DNA from 3 places in the Micromonospora sp. DT53 genome. Region 1 is predicted to be linked to each of the others. Evidence: riboswitches for the same ligand, from Rfam matches in the RefSeq annotation. Region 1 holds a riboswitch; each other region holds the start of a gene.

Region 1 (6,993 bases):
GACACCCTCCGACGACTTCTCGCTCAGCTCCGGCACACCGCGAATGAACTCGTTGACCACGAGCGTCAGCGTGCCGATCACCGCGGCCAGGCCGCCCACCAGCACCACAGCCGTCGCCAGCGACCGGGGGAACCGGACCCGCAACAGCCAGCCCACCGCCGGGGCCAGCAGCGCGGAGAGCAGCAGCGCGATGGCCAACGGAATGATCACGATCTTGATAGTGCCGACGATCCGCAGCAGCGCCCAGGCCACCACGCCGATCACGATCAGTCGCCAACACCACGCGGCGGCAATCCGCAGCCCGTGCGGGACGTCGGCGTCATCCCGACTGGTGGTGGAGCTGTGCAGGTCCACCGCAGGTTCCGCGCCGTAGACCGTGGCGCTCGGCGGCGCGGTCGGCCCCGGCACGGCCGGCGACGCCACCCGGGCCGCCTCCGACACGTCGTTCAACGTGTCGGTCGACGCGCCCTCGTCGACGGGCTTCGACGCCTGTCGTGACTGGTAGGCGCGGCGAAGCCGCCCGCGTACCCGCTCGAAGCGGCTCAAGCGCACCTCCTGGCAGAAAAGCCGGCCCGCCAACGGCGACAGGTCGGACAGCATACGTCCGTTCCCGACACCGTAGGGCAGTTCAGCCACACAATGCCCCGACCACCTCCGGCGTAACCACCGGTGGGCCACCGTCGGCCACACGGTAGCGTCTGCGGCGTGACCGCCGACAACGATCTCGACGCCGGCCTGCCGATCCGCCTGCTGCACGACCGCGTGCTGGTGCGGATGGAGGGCAGCGAGGGCGAACGCCGCTCCACCGCAGGCATCGTCATTCCGGCGACGGCAGCGGTCGGCAAGCGCCTCGCCTGGGCCACCGCGGTCGGGGTGGGGCCGAACGTCCGCGCCATCGTCTCCGGCGACCGGGTGCTCTTCGACCCGGACGAACGCTCCGAGGTCGAGTTGCACGGCCGCGGTTACGTGCTGCTGCGAGAGCGGGACGTGCACGCCGTGGCCGCCGTACGGATCGAGAACGACTCGACAGGCCTCTACCTCTGACGCGCCTCCCCCGGCCACCAGGCCCCGCCGCGCACCGTTTGCCCGGCCGCACGACGGGAAGCCATCCGGCGACCGTGGCCCTGGGGAGGGACGATGCCGGTATTCGTGAAGAAGCTGTTGACCTGGGGCAGTGTCGCGTTCCTGATCTACTTCATGGCCTTCCGGCCGGACGGCGCCGCGCAGTTGTTCCGGGGGATCGGGGCCGCGCTGATCGCGATGTTCCAGGGCCTCGGCGACTTCCTCACGTCGCTGCTGGCCTGAGCCACTGTCAGGGGTGCGTCGGCGGCCAGGGAGGCGCCGATCGCGGGCCGGCCCAGCCGGGCGGGGCATACCCGACCGGAGCCGGGGCCAACACCACCGGGATCGGCACCACCGGCTCGTCCGGTGCGTCCACCGGGCGCTGCGTGCCGTCCGGGAAGCGCAGGAGATAGCGGCTGCCGTCCCAGACCCCCGTCGGGGCCTGCGGGTCCCGACCGACGAAGAACGACCGGTACGCGCTTATCGCGTCCAGCAACTCCCGCTCCTCGCGGGCGGTCCGCTCCTGGTCGGCGGGCTTACGGTCCAGGCCGCGCAGTGTCCCGTCGCGCAGCAGGGCCAGCCGGGTGGCGGCGGACTGGTAACCCCGCATCGCCCGCACCCCGGCGTCACCGGCCACCCGCCGCGCCCAACTGCGGGCGGCGTGCCGCCTGCCGAGACTGCTCAGGGCGGCCACCTCGGGCGGGCTGAGCCAGCCGGCGCGTACGTAGTCGGGCAGAGCCCGCTCGGTGAGCCGCCCCTCCCACGCGCGCAGCCACAGCGCCAGCCCCACGGTGCCGAAGAAGACCGGCACCATGAGGCCCAGGAAGCCGTACAGCATGATCATGGCCTCGCCGGTGGCCTGGGTCAGCGTGGGCAGCAGGTTCCACGTGCCGTGCAGCATCATCGCCAGCAGCAGGCCGGCGATCGGGGCGAGCACCCGGATGCGCCGGTCGGCCGTCCGGGAGGCGATACCCAGCCCCACACCGGTCATCGAGGTGAAAAGGGGATGGGCGAACCCGAACAGCAGGATCCGCAGAATGAAGATCGCGATGACCTGCTGGATGCCGGTGGCCGGGCCGTAGCGGTCGGCGCCGGACGCGTACCCCAACCCGCCCAGGTAGAGGATGTTCTCCACCATCGCGAAACCGACCGCGGCGAGCCCGCAGTAGACCAGGCCGTCGGTGATCCCGGACCACTCGCGGCGGCGGAACACCAGCAGCAGGATCGGGCCCAGCGCCTTGGTCAGCTCTTCGATGAACGGCGCCACCAGCACCCCGGTGAGCGCGGACGGTAGGCCCCAGTCGGCGAAACGGTTGGCCGCGAAGTCGTTCACCGTGAGCGAGGCGGCGGTGGAGACGAACGCCCCCCAGGCGAAGCAGAAGATCAGGTACTTCAGCGGCTCCGGTTCGTACCGGTCCAGCCAGAGGAAGCAGGCGACCAGCACCGGCACCGGCAGGATGGCGGCGACCACGCCGATCAGCAGGGCCTGCACACCGAGCGACTGGCCCAGCGTGAAGACCATGAACACCGCGCACGCCGCGATGAGCAGCACCACCCCGGCCAGCGCCAGGAACCGCCGCCAGCCGAGTCGGCGCAGCGGCATCCGGGGCGTCTCGCCCACGGGAGGTGCGGCGGGCGCGGGCGGGGCGGCGGGCGACGGCGGCAGCGGTGTACCGGGCGGGGTGTCGGCCATGCGGTCAGCGTAGCCATCCGCCGCCGGCTGGTTCGGTCGCATCGGTAGCCGCTATGCTGCCGGCAGGTCACGAGCGCCAGCGTCAAGCCCCGGCTTGCTGGCCGGCAACCCTCGTCGAGTTCGCGGTGGGGTGCCCCGGGTGATGACCGGGCCCAGCCCGATCGGTGTGCTGGGCAAGCGCGGACCCCGTCCCGATGCCGCACCCGGGGTCCCTGACCCCGGAGGTTCCGGCGTGTCCGTCACTCTCGTCCCCTCGCTGCCCACCCTGCCCACCGCGCCGACCGCGCCGACCGCGCCGCTCGACGTCCTCGGCGTGCCCGGCGAGATCAACCTGGACTACGCGGCCACTGCGCCGTGCGCGCGGGCCGCCGCCGACGCCGTGGCCGAGCTGCTGCCCTGGTACGCCAGCGTGCATCGCGGAGCGGGAGCGCTGTCGCGACGCTGCACCCTCGCGTACGAGCAGGCCCGGCAGACGATCGGCGACTTCTTCGGCGCTCGCGCCGACGATCACGTGGTCTTCACCCGCAACACGACGGACGCGCTCAACCTGCTGGCGCGTGCCGTGCCGGCCGGCACGACTGTCGTCACGTTCGCCGGCGAGCACCATGCCAACCTGCTGCCCTGGCCGCGCGGGTCGGTGCGGTTGCCGGTGCCCACCGACCCCGACGGGGCGGTACGCGACCTCGCCGCAGCCCTGACCGAGCTGCGCCGGGGCAGCAGCCCGGCGCTGCCGGTGTTGGTCGCGGTGACCGGTGCGAGCAACGTGACAGGTGAGCGGTGGCCTGTCGCCGAACTGGCGCGGGTGGCCCACCGGCACGGTGCCCGGATCGTGCTGGACGCCGCGCAACTCGCCCCGCACGCGCCTGTCGACAGGCACGCGCTCGACGTCGACTACCTGGCCGTGTCCGGCCACAAGCTGTACGCACCGTTCGGCGCGGGCGTGCTGATCGGCCGGGCGGACTGGTTGGACGCCGCCCCGCCGTACCTGGCCGGTGGTGGGGCCACCAGCCACGTCGGGCCGGCCACCCACGACGTGACCTGGACGACCGGCCCGGGGCGACACGAGGGCGGCACCCCGAACCTGCTCGGCGCGGTGGCGCTGGCGGCGGTGTGCGCGGCGCTCGACGACGCGGACCAGGTTGCGCTGGCCGCCCACGAGCAGGCCCTGCTGGCCCGACTGCGGACCGGCCTCGCCGCCCTGCCGCACGTCGTCGAGCTGCGCACCTTCGGCCCGGACGCGCCCCGGGTCGGCATCGTCTCGTTCGTGGTCGCCGGACGGGACTCCACCGAGGTGGCCGCACGGCTGGCCGCCGAGCACCACATCGGCGTACGGGACGGGTTGTTCTGTGCCCACCCGCTGGCCCGGCGTCTGCTCAGTGAGGCGGCGGGGCGTACCGGCCGGCGGGACCTGCCGCCCACCGCGCTGCGCGCCAGCATCGGGTTGGGCAGCACGGCCGCCCAGGTGGACCGGTTGCTCGCCGCGCTGGCCGAGCTGGGCTGAGGCCCGGCCGGCGGTGGCCCGCGCTCAGCCGACCGGCGGGGCGGTTGGCGGCTTCGGCGTGTCGCCGGGCTCGGCGGGCTCACCGACCGGGCGCTCCTGCTCCCCGAAGGCGTCGCGGATCCATCGGTTCGCCTCCTCCTGCTCGATCCCGGAGGCCACCAGCAGGTCGCTCGCCGTGGTGCGGATCTGGGCGACCACCACACTGCCGGAGAAGCCCACCCCGGCGCCGTACGCCCGGCCGGCCTCGCTGACCGCCCGCAGCGACCGTTCCCGGGCCTTCTCCGGTTCCTCGCTGGCGGCGAACTCGTGCTTGAGCAGCCGGACCGACTCGGCGAGGTGGGCGATCGCGTCCGGCATCGGATCGGGCACCGGTTCCTCGTCCTCGACAAGCGTGACGGACCGGCGGATGAGCGTGCCGCTGTTGCGCATCGCCCGGTCGATGGGGTCGGCCGCCTCCGCGTAGTGGGTCAACTCGTCGCGGCGGTGCCAGCGGGCCGGGGAGAGGGTGGCGGTCTCCTTCGCCCCCTCGATCGCCTCGCCCAGCGTGGCCAGCTCCTCCTTGTTGTTGCGCAGCCTTTCCAGTGCGCCCTGGATGGTGGCGCGGTCGCGGGCGCGCAGCCCGTCGGCGGTGGCGTCGAGTTGGGCGGCGAGCAGGTCCAGGGCGGGTCGGGCTGCGCGGTTGATCACCCGGAGCGGGTTCAGCGGCAGCAGCACAGCCGTCACCAGCAGCGCGACCCCACCACCGAGGAACGCGTCGACGAAGCGGGGGATCTCCAGGTTTTGGGTCGACGGGCTCAGCGTGACGATCAGCACCGCCGTGGCCGCCGCCTGGATGACGATGGCCACGCTCGCCCCCGCGAAGATGGTGAGCAGGATCGCCACCGTGACCACCAGGCCGAGCTGCCACGCGCCGGTGCCGAGCAGGTAGATCAGGAGATCGCCGACGGCCACCCCGACCCCCACCCCGACGATCAACTCGACGGTCCGGCGGAACCGCTGGCCGACCGACGCGGCCAGGGTGCCGACCGCGGAGATCGGCGCGAAGACCGGTTGCGGGTTGCCGAGCACCTTGTGCGAGATCAGGTACGCGAGTCCGGCGGCCAGCCCGGCCTGTACCGCGAGTCCGCCGGCCATCCGTACCCGGTGCAGCCGGTCGTGCAGGGTGGCCCGGCCACGATGGCGCAGCTGTTCGGTGGCCTCGGCGATCCGCGCCCCGTCGATGTCCACCAGACCCTCGCGCAGCGCGGTACGTCGCACCACCGGAGGTCGCTTGTCCCGGGCCACGGCCATGGGCGCGACTACCCGTGGTGGGCCCGCTGAATCCTCCCTCCCCGCGCGTCGCGGCCCGATGCGGCAGACTCGGGCGGTGGTTGAACTGCTGGACCGGTGGCGGGCGGCGGCCCGGGGTGCCGGCGCGAGACCCGACCCGGACACGACCCGCGCCGGGGAGAAGGTGATCGTCCGGTGGCGGGAACCGCACCGGCGCTATCACACGCTGGCCCACCTGACGGCGGTGCTCGACGTGGTGGATCAGCACGCCGACCTGGCCGTTCGGGCCGACGCGGTCCGGCTGGCGGCCTGGTTCCACGACGCGGTCTACGACCCCCGGGCCGCCGGCGACGCCAACGAACGCGACAGCGCCGCACTGGCCGAGAGCGTGCTCACCGGGCTCGGGGTGCCGGCGCCCACGGTGGTCGAGGTGCGCCGGCTGGTGCTGCTCACCGCCGGGCACACGGTGACGCCGGGCGACCGGGACGGCGCGCTGCTCTGCGACGCGGACCTGGCCGTGCTGGCCGCGCCGCCGGCCCGCTACGAGCGGTACGCGGCGGCGATCCGCCGGGAGTACGCCCACGTGCCCGAGCCGGCGTTCCGGGCCGGGCGGGCCGCCGTGTTGACCGGTCTGCTGGCGCTGCCCGCGCTGTTCCGGTCGCCACCGCTGGCGAGCCGATGGGAAGAGCCCGCCCGGGACAACGTACGCCGCGAGCTGGCCACGCTCACCGAGGAGCCGGAGAACGCGGGCTGACCAGGTGCTTCGGCCGACGCAGGTCGGCGGCGCGGAGCAACCGGACCAGCTCCCGGCTCGGCACCACCTGGGCGCCGAGCCACACCGCCGCCGCGAACCGGTCGGCCGGGATGTCGTAGTGGTCCCGGTCGAAGCCGCGCCGGGGCGCGCCGAGCGCCTCGGCGAAGGCGTGCAGCTCGGCGTACGAGACGTCACTGATCAGGTGCGACCAGAGCCGACCGCGCCACGGCCAGGCCGGCCGGTCCAGGTAGAGCATGGTGCCCAAGTTATCCCGCCCAGTCGATCATGTTGATGATCGCCGGGCGCCGACCTAGCCTCGGCTGCATGGCCCCCACCACGCTCCTGGACGACCTCCGCGCCGCGCTCGGTGCCGATGCCGTGCTCACCGACCCGGACCTGTTGCGCATGCACGAGCGGGACGAGGCGGACCTGTGTGCGGCAGGCACCCCGCTGGTGGTGACCCGCCCGCGCAGCACCGAGCAGGTGGTCGCCGTGGTGCGGGCCGCCGCACGGCACGGCGTACCTGTGGTGCCGCAGGGCGCGCGGACCGGGCTGGCCGGCGCGGCGAACGCGGTGGACGGTGCGGTGGTGCTCAGCACCGTCGCGATGAACGAGATCCGGGAGATCGACCCGGTGAGCCGGATCGCGGTGGTCCAACCGGGGGTGGTCAACGCGGCGCTGGCCGGGGCGGTGGCCGAACAGGGCCTCTGGTAC
Region 2 (6,993 bases), on a different contig from region 1:
CGTTGAACTTGGCGATCGCCGTGTCGATGCCGGCGCGGATATGGTCGAACGCCTTGTTGAACGGTTCCCCGTACTCAAGATCAGTGGTCCCTGGCTGCATCGGGTGCTCCGTGCCCTCTCCGAACGTCGCCCGGTGGGTCGCTAGGCCTTGTAGATCTCGTTGAGGTCCAGTGAGACGATCTCGTCGGCCCGGTCGTACTCGTCGGCGATGCGACGCAGGGCCTTGCCAACCTGTTCGAACTCGGTCACCGCTCCATTCAGAACGGCGACCATGAAGGCATGGAAGTCGTTGTACGCCAGCGAGTGGATGAGGACGTTCGCGTCACCGATGAAGAAGGCCGAGGGGTCCAGATGAAGTTGCTCCGCGGCTACCTTGACGGCAGCGACCTGGTCCGACAGCGTCAGCCACTTGACTCCCTCATCACGTAGCGAGTCGGTGATGACATTCAGTTCATCCATCTCACTACCTCACGATCCGGTCGGCCCGGAGCTGGTCAGCGCGAACGCGCGGAAAAGGGAACGGGCTTCCAACTGCAGCTCACCCGCGTCTGCCCGGGCGATCCGCCCGACGTCACCGGTGATGCCGGTGATGCCGCCTCCGCGGATGTGCAGCGTCAGGCAGCCGTCGGGGCTCGACATGCTCGAGTCGCCCTCCACTCTGGACCGGTGAGTCGCCGCATCAAGCTCTGCGTCGAGGTCGGACAGCGTTCGCCAGGTGTCGCGCAGCCAGGTGTGCTCGTCGACGTCCCGTTCGGGGCCGCTGTCGAGCGGCTCCTGATCCGGAGCCGCGGGACCTTTCTCCTCCGCCTGCAGGTGAAGGAGCGCCGCCAGTTCGAGGGCGGCCTGCACGGCGGCGGCGTACGCCTCGAAGAGCGCATCGGCGAACCCACCAGGGCCGAGCCGGCTGCGCCAGTCGCGAACGATCGTGACAGCTGAGACCTGTCGCTGGGTGTCGACCACCACGCGGACGGACCCGGTCTGGTCCGCCCCGGAGCACTCCTCGGGTCGCAGCTCACGTCCCGTCTCGCGCAGCGCACGACCGGCCTGCTCCCGCAAGGCGGAATCGTCGCCAAGGAAGTCCAGGCTCGCCAGTCTCAGGCGTTCATGCCTGCGGCCTTGCTGCATTCGCCCCCCGGCTTCCTGCTCGGTCAACGCTTTCCGTGATGCGCCCGCCACGGCGAGGTAGGACCACGGTACGTGAATGACCATGATCCGTGGGACCCCGGACGCTGGGCTGGTCATGGTGGATACTCTTGCCGCTCTTCCCGGCCGCTGCTGAGGTGGCCGGGATCGCCGCATCCGACGGCGAATGCAGCTACGGGAGGAGAGGGCGGTCGTGGCATCTCCAGTTCAAGACCACCGCGTGCACGTCGCGCAGAAGTGGGGCTTCGGGATGGCCCCCGTCAAGCCCGAGGTCCAGCAGAGACGACGGCAGTCGGTGGCGGCCGTGCTGAGCTACCTGCAGAACGACCCGGCTGAGCCCACCACGGCACTGCTGGAGGCACTGTCGGAAGTCAAGGGGCTCTACACGCGCTGTCACAGGCAGGACCAGTGGGACTGGTTCACCGTGTGGCAGCAACTGGGCCGCCCTGGACGTAAGCGCTGCCGACAAGCTGGTGACGCGCTCGGTCGGTTACGCACCGCGATCAGGGATGGCGACGATGCCACAGCTGCCAAGCAGCTCACGCTGCTGACTGACGCGGACGCGCAGGTCCATCTGGCCGGACTCGTCGGGGAACAGCCGCGTGAACCGCGAGGAGCTGGCTACATCTACGTGCTGTCGACTCGCGAGCAGCCTCGGATGCTCAAGGTCGGCTACACCGAGCGGACCGTCGAGGAGCGGGTGAGGGAGATCAATCGGGCGACAGGCGTGGTCATCCCGTTCGGCGTGCGGGCTCTGTGGGTGGTCGCGGATGCTCCGTCGGTGGAGGCCGAGGTGCACGATCGATTGGCGCCCTACCGGGTACGCAAGGACCGCGAGTTCTTCGACCTCGACTTCCGCGACGCGTCCGCCCTCATCCAGGGCTACATCGACGGTCTCCGACGCGAGGACTGACGTGGTCGCCGTCGTCAGCGCACCGTCGATGGCTGATGGTCAACGAGCGGTGAACAGGAATTGGGTCTGGGCCTGCCGGAGGCTGCTGAGGTCGTCCGGCACGGGCAGGACGCCGTAGCGGTCGAAGGCGTCGACGCTTGCTCCGAGCGAGGGCGGCGACTGCCGCTGCCACTCGGCCAGCCGCACGCTCGACACAATCGGGCGTAGTGGCTCGGCGAGCCGGGCGAACTCCAGCTGCTGCCACTCGCGCAACTCGTGGCACCGTCGCGCGGAGGCCACCAGCGAGACAGCGACCTCGGTGGTCGTGGCCGTTTGCGGCTGGGCCACGTCGCCGTTCATGAGGGAGTGCCGGCCCAGCGGCAGCGCGGCGCGGTGGCCGTACCGTTCGCCGACGACCTGCGAGACGAGTCGGCAGGTCTCGCAGGCCAGCCACGACCACCGGGTTCGGGTGGTCACCGTGGCCCGGACGCACAACACACACAGGTCGAGGTCGCCGGGGATGTCCTGGTCCTGCCACTGCTGCTCCCACTCCGGCGTACGGGGCTGGCAGCGGCACCGCTGCTCGCGCGGGGCACCGCCGCGCAGGTGCCCGCAGGTCAGGCAGACCGCGAAAGCTGCCAGGTCCAGCTCTTCGAATGACACGGTGAACTCGCTCTCCGGTGCCATGAGGCACCCGCTCTTGCCGTACCGCAGCTTGCGGTCGGCCTGGTCTTCCCCCGGAGGCACCGTGCGCGGGTGGCGCGGTTGCCGGGTCAGCAAGCCGGGAGGCTTGACGCTGACCACTCTTGACGCCCAGGAAGCATAGAGATCACCGATGTCGAGAGCAACCTCCAGGCAACACACGGAAAGGCCGGAGTAGATGGCGGTCGGCGGTGGCGGAATTTTCCCCAGGCGGTGTCACGCCGTGCGGTAGTGACCGCTGAGCCGACCGAGCTTCATGGCCAGGTGCAGGCACAGCCGTTCGTTGCCGTCCTTGAGGTCGGTCCCGGCGAGCTGTTCCACACGTTGCAGCCGGTAGTAGAGGGTCGTGCGGTGCAGTCGGAGCTTCTCGGCGGTGGCGTGCGCGTTGCCGGCCAGGTCGAGGTAGGCCTCCAGGGTCTCCAGCAGCACCTGGTGAGCGTCGTCGCGCAGCAGCCGCTCCAGCCCGGGATGGACGCCCGCGACGTCGAGGTGCTGACTGTCCAGCTGGGACAGCACCCGGTAGATGCCCAGACGGGCCCAGGAGACCACCCGGCCCAGCGCGGGCAGTTGCGTGCCGACGCGGGCGGCCTGCGCGGCCTCCTGGTAGGACTCGACCGCGGTGGACAGCCCGGCGCGGGGCTGGCCGATGCCGGTCACGGTCCGGTCCACCGAGGTCAGACCCCGCGTCGCGGTTGCCAGCGCCTCGGTGAGGTGCCCGGCGGAGGCTTCCGGCGAGGGGCGACCAGCGATCCGGTCGCCGCAGACCAGCAGCACCCCGTGGTCGTGCCAGACGTGGTGCAGCGTCTCCCGTACTCCGATCCACCGGCGGGTGGTGACCAGGGCCTGTTCCAGGGCGATCCGGGCCACCTCGTCGGGCTGCCGCCCGGCGGCCGGTACGAGCTGGGCGACGAGCGCGACGGTCGACCCGTCGGCGACCACCACGCCCTCCTCCAGCAGCGCCCGCGCCGCGTGCTCGCGCGCCTGCCGGCTCTCCACCAGGAGGGTGCGGGTGGCTTCGGTCTCCCGCTGTGCGGCGAGCTCACCGAGCAGGTTCTCCCGGTACAGGGCCAGCGACAGGTCGGTGAAGGGGCCGGTGGCGGTGGCGATGTCGGAGTCGGTCATCGAGCCGTCCGCGTCGATGAACCAGACGAACCCGAGCAGCAGGTCGTCGTGCCGGATCGGCACGCACACCCTCGCCAGCAGGTCCAGCTCGGCGCACGCGGGGGTGCGGACCGGCGTGTGCGCCGTGAGCACGCCCATGCCTCGGAACCAGGCGATCACCTCCGGCGTCGTCTGCCGCCGCAGGATCGACGTCCGGCGGACGTCGTCCATCGGGCCGTCGTGCTCGCTGTAGGCGACCACCCGCTGTCGCCGGTCCTCGATGAGGGCGGGTCGCCCCACCCGGGCGGCGACGGCGTCGACGATTCGCTGGAGCTCACCGTGCATCTAACTCCGTTACCTCTCAGTGCGCTCTGGTGAGCGCACGACCGCCAGTCCTTACCCTCCGGTGCGGGTGGGGCATCGCGCAAGGTCCACTGTCGAAGTCACGACAAAAAGACGGGCGGCCACGCGACGGTTTCGGCATCTGTCCGAAGACCGGGAGCGACAGGCGTTCCTAGGGTTCCGGTACGGACCGCACCAGCGGCGCCGCGCACGGCGCGCATGGGCTGACGGGTGGTGCCGGTGGGGAGGGGATTTCCGAGTGGGAGCTGGTAGGCCCTGGCGGGGCGTGTTGGTCGCCATCGCCACGCCGTTTCGGGCCGACCTGTCGGTCGACTTCGACAGGCTCCAGGAACACGTCGGTTGGCTCGCCGCCGAGGGGTGTCACGGGGTCGCGCCGTGCGCGTCGATGGGGGAGTATCGGGCCCTCTCCGACGACGAGCGAGCGGCCGTGGTCAAGGCGACGGTGGAGGCCGCGCCGTCCGGCTGCGCAGTGCTGCCCGGTGTCGGCGGCTACGGCAGCAGGCAGGCCCGCCGCTGGGCGGAGCAGGCCGCCGAGGCCGGCGCCCACGGCGTGCTCGCGCGGCCACCCGACGGGCCAGCCGCCCGCGCCGCCGACGTGGTCGCCCACTACCGGGAGGTGGCGGCGGTCGGCCTGCCGGTGGTCGCCCACAACGAACCGTCCGACACCCGGTTGGATCTCACGCCGGACCTGTTGGCGACCGTCGCCGAGATCGACGGGATCGTCGCGGTCAAGGAGGTCACCGGCGACGTGCGCAGGTTGCATCGCCTGCGGGACCTCTGCCCGCACGTCGACGTGCTGGTCGGTGCCGACGACGTGGTGCTCGAACTGGTGCTGTGCGGCGCCACGGGATGGGTAGCTACCCTCCCCAACGCGCTGCCCCGCCAGGCCGTGCGCCTGTACGAGCTGTGCGTCGCCCGCGACCTCGGCCGGGCGCTGCCGCTCTACGCCGAGTTGCACCCGATCCTCGGCTGGGCCTCCCGCCCGGACGCCGTGCAGGCCGTCAAGCTCGCCATGGAGTGCGCCGGGCGGTTCGGCGGGCAGTGCCGTCCACCGCGCGGACCCCTGTCCGGGCCCACCGCCGACCAGGTGCGCCGGGACGTGCTGCGGGCCCTCGCGGCAACGACCGAACCAGCTTCCGAGGCCGGCCCCGGCTGATCCGCCGTTGGCCCTGGTCCTTCAGGTGTCGGAAGTCGCCGGCCCACCTGCCGACATCTGCACGGTGACCGGCACCGGCCCGCCCTCCTAGATTCGCTGCGCGGCCTGCTGACAGGTGTTCCGCGATAACCCCCACCGGGACGCCAGCGCCGCGTTTTCCTCCGACGAGAGGTGGTTCCGTGCACCGTGCTACCCCCCACCGAACCCGGCTGAGGCGGGCCGTGCTGGCCGCCGCCGTGGTGACCACGCTCGTGGCGACCGGGGCGGCGCAGGCCGCCGCGGCCCCGGCCAACCCGGCCGGCGGCACCGCGCCGTTCCAGGTACTCGACCCGCAGGCCTGGCAGAACCCGGACACGATGACCTGGAACGACTACAAGGCCGTGCCCGGCAAGAACTGGGCCGACCCGAGCGTGTCCGGCTCGGCCCGCAACTTCAAGATCGCCCTGGTGGCGCTCGACTATCCCGACGAGACGTTCGCGGTCTCCCAGCGCGCCCGCTCGACGGTGTTCGGCAACCCCCAGTCCGTCGCGACGAACATCCCCCGGGCGGACGTGCCGAAGTTCTACCAGGACTTCCTGAACACCCCGAACACCCCGAACACCCTCAACAAGGGTCACACCCTGCACGAGTACTGGATGCAGGACTCCAACGGCCGCTACGGCGTCGACCTCACCGGGTTCGGGCCGTACCAGATGCCGGCCAAGTCCTACCAGTACGGGTTGGACAACGGGTTCAACCCGGGCGCCTGCCCGAGCGGGGACGTGTGCGGCAAGAACATCCGCACCGACGGCCTGGGCGCCTGGCGGGCGGCCGTGGGCGAGGAGGTCGCCAACCAGTACGAGTTGGTGTTCATCCTCAGCGCCGGGCAGGACGAGTCGTCGACCTGGCAGGAGTTCGGGCAGATGATCTTCCAGAACAAGGAGGACGTGCCGGACGCCTGGGGCCCGCCGGACCCCAACCTGCCGAACTGGGCGAAGACCCGCTACGTGGACTGGACCTCGTGGAAGGCGGCGGCGACACTGTGGCCGAACGCCGGCGGCGGCTCCTCGACGCAGGGGGAGAGTTCCGGCATGGGCGTCTACGCCCACGAGTTGACCCATCTGCTGGGCATCGGCGACAACTACAACAACCCGTACGGCGAGCCGCTACGCAGGGCGTACACCGGGATCTGGAGCATGATGTCGCGCGGGTCGTTCAACGGCCCGGGCGGTCCGCACACCCGCTGGCAGATCCCGCCGACCAACGGTGGCTCGATGGGCTCGCTGCACACCGTGCGGGACAAGCTCAAGATCGGTCTGCTCGGTGAGGAGCACGTGCTGCGGCTGTCGCGGGAGTCGCTGGCCTCGTCCGGCCTGGTGGTCGCGCAGGTCACGGCCCGGGCGGTCGACGCCGGCCCGAAGGGTCTGAGCGGCGTGAACATCGCGCTGAACAAGGACCTGTCACCGACGTGTGGTGTCAGCACCGACCCGTTGTGCGACGGTGGCAGCTTCAACAACTACACGGTCGAGGTCGTCGACCGAATGGGCGCGGACTCCTTCACCCCGGACAGCGGCGTGCTGCTGAGCAAGACGAAGAACGCCGACAGCGCGCCGTTCCAGTGGGTCGTGGACGCCAACCCGCAGGACATCGACATGAT
Region 3 (6,993 bases), on a different contig from region 1:
GGAGGAGCGTCGGCTGGAACGGCGACTGCGCCTCGGCGTCCTCGCTCACAAGAGGCGGGAGGTCACCCGACTGCGCGACAACCGGGAGATCGACGACCTGGTGCTGCAGGAACTCCAGGCCGCGCTGGACAACGAGGAGATCCGGCTGCTGGGGCGCGGGCCCAACGAGTGATCGCCGGTGGTCGTCCGGCCCGCGCCGGCTCAGAGCACCTGGTTTCGGAGCACCTGGTCTCAGAGCACCTGGTCGAGGAACCGGCGAAGCCGCGGATGCTCGGCCCGCTCGAAGATCGCCTCGGGTGGGCCGGCCTCCAGCACCACGCCCCGGTCCATGAAGGCGACGGTGTCGGCGACCTGCCGGGCGAAGCCCATCTCGTGGGTCACCACCACCATGGTCATCCCGGCGGCGGACAGGTCGGCCATCACCCCGAGGACACCCTTGACCAGCTCCGGGTCGAGCGCCGAGGTCGCCTCGTCGAAGAGCATCACCTCGGGCCGCAGCGCCAACGCGCGGGCGATGGCCACCCGCTGCTGCTGACCACCGGAGAGCTGCGCAGGCCGGGAGTTCGCCTTGCCGGCCAGCCCCACCTGTTCCAACTGGGCCCGGGCGACAGCCTCCGCCTCGTCCGCCCCGAGCTTGCGCAGCCGGCGCAGCGCCAGCGTGATGTTGCGCAGCACGCTCATGTGCGGGAAGAGGTTGAACTGTTGGAACACCATGCCCACCCGCTGCCGCAGCGCGTCCGGGTCGTCGCCCAGCACGCTGCGCCCGTCCAGCAGCACGTCGCCCCGGTCCGGTTCGATGAGCCGGTTGATGGTGCGCAGCAGGGTGGACTTGCCCGACCCGGACGGGCCGATGACGCAGGCCGTCGCCCCACGCGGCACCGAGAGGTCGACGCCGCGCAGTACCCGGTTCGGTCCGAAGGCGAGGTGCACGTCGCGTACGTCGAGGCTGACCGAGGTCGTCGTGGCGGTGGTCATCGCCGATCTCCTTCCGTCGCGTACGACACGGTGTCGTCGTCCTCCTCGGTCGACGCGGTGGCCGGCCGACCGTTGCGCAGCCGCCTGTCGATCCAGTTGACGACGTGCGTCAGCGGAACTGTCAACGCCAGGTAGCAGAGCCCCGCCAGCAGCAGCGCCGACTCGTTGCCGGTGGTGGCCGCGTAGTCCTGCCCGATCCGGAACAGCTCCCGTTGACTCGCCACCAGGCCGAGGAAGTAGACCAGGCTGGAGTCCTTGATCAGCGCGATGAGCTGGTTGACCCAGGCCGGCAGCACTCGCCGGATGCCCTGCGGGATGATCACCAGCCGCATCGCGTCGGCCCAGGAGAAGCCGAGTGCCCGGGCGCCCTCCAACTGGGCTGCCTCCACCGACTGGATGCCCGAGCGGAAGATCTCCCCGATGTACGCGGCGGCGATGAGCGACAGCGCCAGGATGCCCAACGGGTAGGGATCCGGCCCCCAGACCTGCATGCCCAGCGGGGCCAGCCCGACACCGATCAGCAGGATCGTCGCCGCGGCCGGCAGCCCCCGGAACACGTCGGTGTAGACCCGTGCCGGCCAGCGCAACCAGCGGCTGCGGGAGATCCCGGCGACGGCCAGCAGCAGGCCCAGCACCGAGCCGAGCAGGGCGGCGGAGACCGCCAGGATCAGCGTGTTGGGCAACCCGACGGTCAGCATCTCGGGCAGCGCCTCGCGCATGGCGTCCCAGTCGAAGAAGGTCTCCCACAGGGTGCTCAACGGATCCATCGGTTGCCCCTCCTACCGCCCCGCTCGCTCGTCACCGGCTCAGGACGCGGCCGACGCGGACGCCGACGGCGTGACCGACGCGGACGGTGCGGCCGACGCGGACGGGGCTGGCACGGTGCCGCTGCCGGGCTTGAAGTCCGCCGGGATCGGCCGGCCCGGGTAGTACTGCGCCTGCAACCGGCTCCAGGTGCCATCGGCGATGACCTCGTCGAGGGCCTTGTTCAGCGCCTCGCGCAGCTTGTCGCCGCCCTTGGCCACGGCGTACGCCGTCGGTGCCGGGCTGAGCTGCTTGGCCGCCACGGTGATCTTGCCGTTGCTGTCGGTGGCCGACTTCTCGCCGATCTCCGCCGGGGCGATCCAGGCGTCGGCGGTGCCCGCCTTGAGCTGGTTGATCGCGCCGTTGTAGTCCGGCACCCGCACCGGGTTGAGCTGCTTGCCGGTGGCGTAGTCGTCCTGGACGGTGCCCTGCACCACCACGACCCGCTTGCCGGTGAGCTGGTCGAAGCTGGTGATCGAGGAGCCGGCCGGGACGTCCAGACCGAAGTAGCCGAAGTCGTAGCCGTTGCCGAAGTCGACTGTCTTCTTGCGTGCCTCGGTGATGGTGATCGACGAGCTGCCGACGTCGAACTTGCGGTTGTTGACCTGGCTGAGCAGCGCGGAGAAGTCGGTGCCGACGAACTCGACAGTGAGGCCGAGCTTGCCGGCCACCGCGGTCAGCAGGTCGTTGTCGAAGCCTGTGAACTTCCCGTCCTTGAGGTACACGTTCGGCGGGGCGTCGGTAAGCGTGCCGGCGCGCAGCACGCCCGGCTGCGCCAGACCGTACGGGTTGGCGGTGGCGTCGGACGAGCTGTCGTCGCCGCAGGCGGTGAGGGCGGTGGCGGCCAGGATCGTGGCCGCGCCCAGGGCGGCGGCACGGGTCAGGGCAGGAAGGAATCGCACGGGTGTCTCCGAAGGGTGGTGTCTCGGCGCGCACGGGCGTGCGCCACCGACGGCGCGCCCGCTGGGCGTACCGGTGGGAAGGAGCTCGGGAAGGGGTGTGCTAGAGCGTGGTGCCGCGACGACAGGCGGCGCTGCACATTCGCATCATGTCCACGTGCCGTCGCCGGGTGAGGGCGGGCACGGGTCGACCGGTGCGGGAAGCCGCGACGTCGGTCGGTGGTGTGGTGCGGAGGTTGCGCATGGTTCTCCCAGGTCTGTGCTGACCTGGGTGCCAGGCCACGCTTGCACCGACGTCGTGCCGGTGCCTGGTCTTCACCCGGGGCACCCCACCGCGGAGGAGGGTTGCCGGCCAGCGAGCCGGGGCTTCGCGCTGGCGCTCATGACCTGGGCCGAGGCTAGCAGCAGGAGCGGGTGGGTCGTCCAGTCGTTATGACCACGCTCACCGTGCGCCACCGGCTGCCCGTTCGTGCGTCAACCGGCGTGCACGTGCGGTCGACGGTGCGGGTCGGGCTCCTGGCGGCGCAGGATCTCCCGGGTCACCGAGGCGATGGCGCCCTGTCCGAACGCCAGGTAGCGCAGGAAGTTGCGGGTCGGACCGCCCTCGGACCACTCGAAGTAGATGTGCGGGCGTCGCCGGCTGCGGTCGCGGATCTCGAGCAGCAGGGCGGCGAGCGCGGTGGGCACCGACGAGCTGGCCAGGCTGAGCACCGGAAAGCGGCGGTCGACCACGCTGCCGTGGACCAGCAGTTCGGTCTCGAAGTCGGACGGGTCGGTGACCTTGACCTCGACGAAGATGACGTCGCCGTCGTCGGGGAAGTCGTTGTCCGCCATGGTCTGGGCCAACTTGGCGCGGTACTCCGCCTCGTCCCGCCGGTCGGGTTCGTGGGCGATGAGGCGGATCCGCCGCCCGGCCCGTTCGTCGATCATCCGGGCCGCGACCTCGTCCAGCTCGACGTGGTCGACGCGCAGCTCGTAGGCGCGCATCAGTCGGGACAGCACCGACACCAGGATGATCGCGCCGATGAAACAGGCCGCGATCTTGACACCGTCCGGGCGTTCCACCACGTTCGCCAGCGTGGTGTAGACGAAGATCACCGCGATGACTCCGAACGCGATGGTGCGGCCACGCTGACGGCGCCGCAGCGCCGCGAGCGTCACCGCCGTCGCCGCCGAGGTGATCAACACCAGGACCCCTGTGGCGTACGCGCCGCCCTGCGCGTCCACGCTGGCCTCGAAGACGATCGTGATCAGGAACGCCACGGCGGTGAAGACCAGCACCAGCGGCCGGACGGCTCGCGCCCAGGTCGGCGCCATGCCGTAGCGCGGCAGGTAGCGCGGCACGAGATTGAGCAGACCGGCCATCGCCGATGCCCCCGCGAACCAGAGGATCCCGATGGTGGACAGGTCGTAGATGGTGCCGAACACCTCGCCGAGGTGGGCGTGCGCCAGGTAGGCCAGCGCCCGCCCGTTCGCCGGCCCGCCCGGCTGGAAGGCCTCCGGCGGGATGAGCACGGTGGTCGTCACGCTGCTGGTGATCAGGAAGACGCTCATGATCGCCGCCGCGGTGGTGAGCAGCCGGCGCGCGCCACGGATCCGGCCCAGCGGTCGTGCCTCCGAGTCCTGCGGGTCACCCCGCACGCTCGGCATGACCGCCACCCCGGTCTCGAAGCCGGACAGGCCCAACGCCAGCTTCGGAAAGACCAGCAGCGACAGCCCGACCACCAGCAACGGATCGCCGTGCCCGGTGGTCAGCATGGTGGTCCAGTCGCCGACCGCGCTCGGATGAGTCGCCACCCGCCACAACGCGTCGGCCACCACCACCGCGTTCAGCGTCAGATAGACCGCGACCAGGACGACGGCGATCCCGATGGCCTCGGTGAACCCCTTGAGGAACACCACGCCGAGCAGCGACACGAGCAGCAGCGTGACCAGCACCTCGTGCCCCTTGAGCGCGCTCGGCCAGAACGGGTTCTCGTCGATGTGCGCCGTCGCGTCGGCGGCCGAGAGGGTGATGGTGATGATGAAGTCGGTGGCCGCGAAGCCGAGCAGCACCAGCACCAACAACTTGCCCGGCCAGTAGCTCAGCAGGCGTACCAGCATCGCGATGGAGCCCTCACCGTGCGGGCTCTCCACCGCCACCCGCCGGTAGACCGGCAGCGCCCCCAGCAGGGTCACCAGCACCAGCACCAGGGTCGCCACCGGGGAGAGCGCCCCGGCGGCCAGCGCCGCGATACCCGGCTGGTAACCCAGTGTGGAGAAGTAGTCGACACCGGTCAGGCACATCACCTTCCACCACGGGTGGTGCCGGTGCTCCGGCGGGCGCCCGTGCGGCCCCGGGTGCTGCACGGCCTGGTCCGAGCCGGCGTCGAGCAGCCACCTCCGCAACCGGCCGGCGCGTCTGTCGACCTCCACCGGCGCGTCCCCCGTCATCCCGCCCACGGTCACCGTGAGTATCCGCCCGCCGGGCCCTTCCCGTCCGCCGGTGCGCGGAACCCAGCCGACGTCCCGGCGGGTTTCGGGCCCAGGACAGGGGGGAAGCAGCGCCCCGGGCTGGACCGGACGGCACCGGGGGAGGGGACAGGGCATGGTCGGCGGCCGTCGCTTCCGCCCGGGTGGTGGCTTCGGCCGCCAACTCGACGAGTACGAGACGACTGTCGGTGTGCCGCCGTCCACGGAGCCGCCCGCCCCGTCCCACGGCGGTCTGGTGGACAGCGCGGTCTACGTCGGCGGGCACCGGTTCGCCTCTCCCTCCGGCCTCGCCGAGACGTACCGCTGCCTCCAGGAGCAGGACGGCGCGATGGCCTGGATCGGTCTGTACCGACCCGACATCGACCAGATCACCTCGCTGGCCCGGGAGTTCCGGCTGCACGACCTGGCGGTCGAGGACGCCATCAACGCCCACCAGCGGCCCAAGCTGGAGCGGTACGGGCACACCCTGTTCGTGGTGCTGCGTGCCGCCCGCTACGACGACCTCCGGGAGGAGGTCGAGTTCTCCGAGCTGCACCTGTTCATCGGGCCGGGCTTCGTGGTCACCGTCCGACATGGTGAGGCGCCGGATCTGGCCGCGGTGCGGCGGCGGATGGAAACCGACGCGCAGATGCTCGCCCGGGGCTCGGAGGCGATCCTGTACGCGATCCTCGACCAGGTCGTCGACGGGTACGCGCCGGTGGTGGCCGGACTGGAGAACGACATCGACGAGATCGAGACCCAGGTGTTCGGTGGCGACCCGAACGCCAGCCGCCGCATCTACGGCCTCAGCCGCGAGGTCATCCAGTTCCAGCGGGCCGCCCGCCCGCTGCTCAGCGTGCTCGACGCGCTGGCTGTCGGCGCCGGCAGCGCCGACGAGGAACTGCGCCGCTACCTGCGCGACGTGACCGACCACCTGACCCAGGTGGTGGAGCGGGTGGACGGGTTCCGGCACCTGTTGCAGAACATCCTCACCGTCAACGCCACACTCGTCTCGCAGCAGCAGAACGAGGAGATGCGCAGCCTCACCGCGGCCAGCTACAGCCAGAACGAGGAGCTGAAGAAGGTGTCGTCCTGGGCGGCGATCCTCTTCGCTCCCACGCTCATCGGCACCGTGTACGGCATGAACTTCATCCACATGCCGGAGCTGAACTGGCGCCTCGGCTACCTCTTCGCGCTGCTGTTGATGCTGCTGGTCTGCGGCACCCTCTACGTGATCTTCAAGCGGCGCGGCTGGCTCTGAGCCGCGCGGCCGGGGTTCACTCGATGCCGCGCAGGATGTGCCGCTCGTCCTCGACGTCGTCGTCGCCGGCGCTGATCCGGCCGAGCAGCACGGCGGCCGCCCAGATCGTCAGTGGCGTGGCCGCCCCGGTCAGTCCGCCGCCGGTCCGGTCGTCCCGGGTCTGGCTCCGCTCCGTGCGCGGTGGCCTGCGCTGAGCCTGCATGGGCCCTGCCTCTCCTCGTCGAAGCCGCCGTGGGCGGCACGGGGTAGACCCGCGCCACCGGCCGGGCGAACCACCTGCGAGCAGCACACCACCGGTACGACAGCCACCCGAACCTTCCCACGTTCGGCCACATCCGCACCGCTTGTTTTCGGGTTTCCGACTGTCGCCCGCCAAACCGGACATTACGGACCGACGGTCAGGGCGGCGGGTGAGCGATGCCGCGCGCGCGGTCGATGAGCGCCGCGCCGACCACTGTCGCGGCCAGCGGCAACACCTCCAGACAGCGGCGCACCGCCCCGGATCCGGCGGGTGGCGTCCGGGTCCAGGTACAACTCCACCGCGGCGACCATTCGATCACCGTAGCGGCCGAGGTTTGCGCGCCCGGATCCAGCGGTACCTGA

What was found. A riboswitch is a leader RNA that binds a small molecule or an ion and turns the genes downstream of it on or off. The one in region 1 is predicted to bind S-adenosylmethionine.
Region 2: linked by a shared signal. The riboswitch ahead of ACLQ3B_RS22575 (hypothetical protein) and the one ahead of ACLQ3B_RS15545 (aminotransferase class V-fold PLP-dependent enzyme) in region 1 are both predicted to bind S-adenosylmethionine.
Region 3: linked by a shared signal. The riboswitch ahead of ACLQ3B_RS29170 (ABC transporter substrate-binding protein) and the one ahead of ACLQ3B_RS15545 (aminotransferase class V-fold PLP-dependent enzyme) in region 1 are both predicted to bind S-adenosylmethionine.

Annotation. Positions count from the first base shown of each region.
Region 1 is NZ_JBNCKM010000004.1:291,441-298,433, reverse strand. Features, by position in the region: gene ACLQ3B_RS15565 (AI-2E family transporter) at 1-600, opposite strand, end outside; gene ACLQ3B_RS15560 (GroES family chaperonin) at 706-1,044, shown strand; gene ACLQ3B_RS15555 (hypothetical protein) at 1,138-1,305, shown strand; gene ACLQ3B_RS15550 (PrsW family glutamic-type intramembrane protease) at 1,313-2,797, opposite strand; SAM riboswitch class IV at 2,821-2,941, shown strand; gene ACLQ3B_RS15545 (aminotransferase class V-fold PLP-dependent enzyme) at 2,988-4,256, shown strand; gene ACLQ3B_RS15540 (FUSC family protein) at 4,281-5,483, opposite strand; gene ACLQ3B_RS15535 (HD domain-containing protein) at 5,623-6,279, shown strand; gene ACLQ3B_RS15530 (DUF4031 domain-containing protein) at 6,251-6,535, opposite strand; gene ACLQ3B_RS15525 (FAD-binding oxidoreductase) at 6,604-6,993, shown strand, end outside.
Region 2 is NZ_JBNCKM010000007.1:146,751-153,743, forward strand. Features, by position in the region: gene ACLQ3B_RS22555 (hypothetical protein) at 1-100, opposite strand, end outside; gene ACLQ3B_RS22560 (hypothetical protein) at 142-459, opposite strand; gene ACLQ3B_RS22565 (hypothetical protein) at 469-1,242, opposite strand; gene ACLQ3B_RS22570 (GIY-YIG nuclease family protein) at 1,337-2,056, shown strand; gene ACLQ3B_RS22575 (hypothetical protein) at 2,096-2,698, opposite strand; SAM riboswitch class IV at 2,727-2,847, opposite strand; gene ACLQ3B_RS22580 (PucR family transcriptional regulator) at 2,954-4,183, opposite strand; gene ACLQ3B_RS22585 (dihydrodipicolinate synthase family protein) at 4,440-5,357, shown strand; gene ACLQ3B_RS22590 (M6 family metalloprotease domain-containing protein) at 5,537-6,993, shown strand, end outside.
Region 3 is NZ_JBNCKM010000011.1:153,247-160,239, forward strand. Features, by position in the region: gene ACLQ3B_RS29155 (Na+/H+ antiporter) at 1-172, shown strand, start outside; gene ACLQ3B_RS29160 (amino acid ABC transporter ATP-binding protein) at 232-975, opposite strand; gene ACLQ3B_RS29165 (amino acid ABC transporter permease) at 972-1,742, opposite strand; gene ACLQ3B_RS29170 (ABC transporter substrate-binding protein) at 1,782-2,681, opposite strand; SAM riboswitch class IV at 2,955-3,066, opposite strand; gene ACLQ3B_RS29175 (amino acid transporter) at 3,153-5,111, opposite strand; gene corA (magnesium/cobalt transporter CorA) at 5,266-6,390, shown strand; gene ACLQ3B_RS29185 (hypothetical protein) at 6,407-6,592, opposite strand.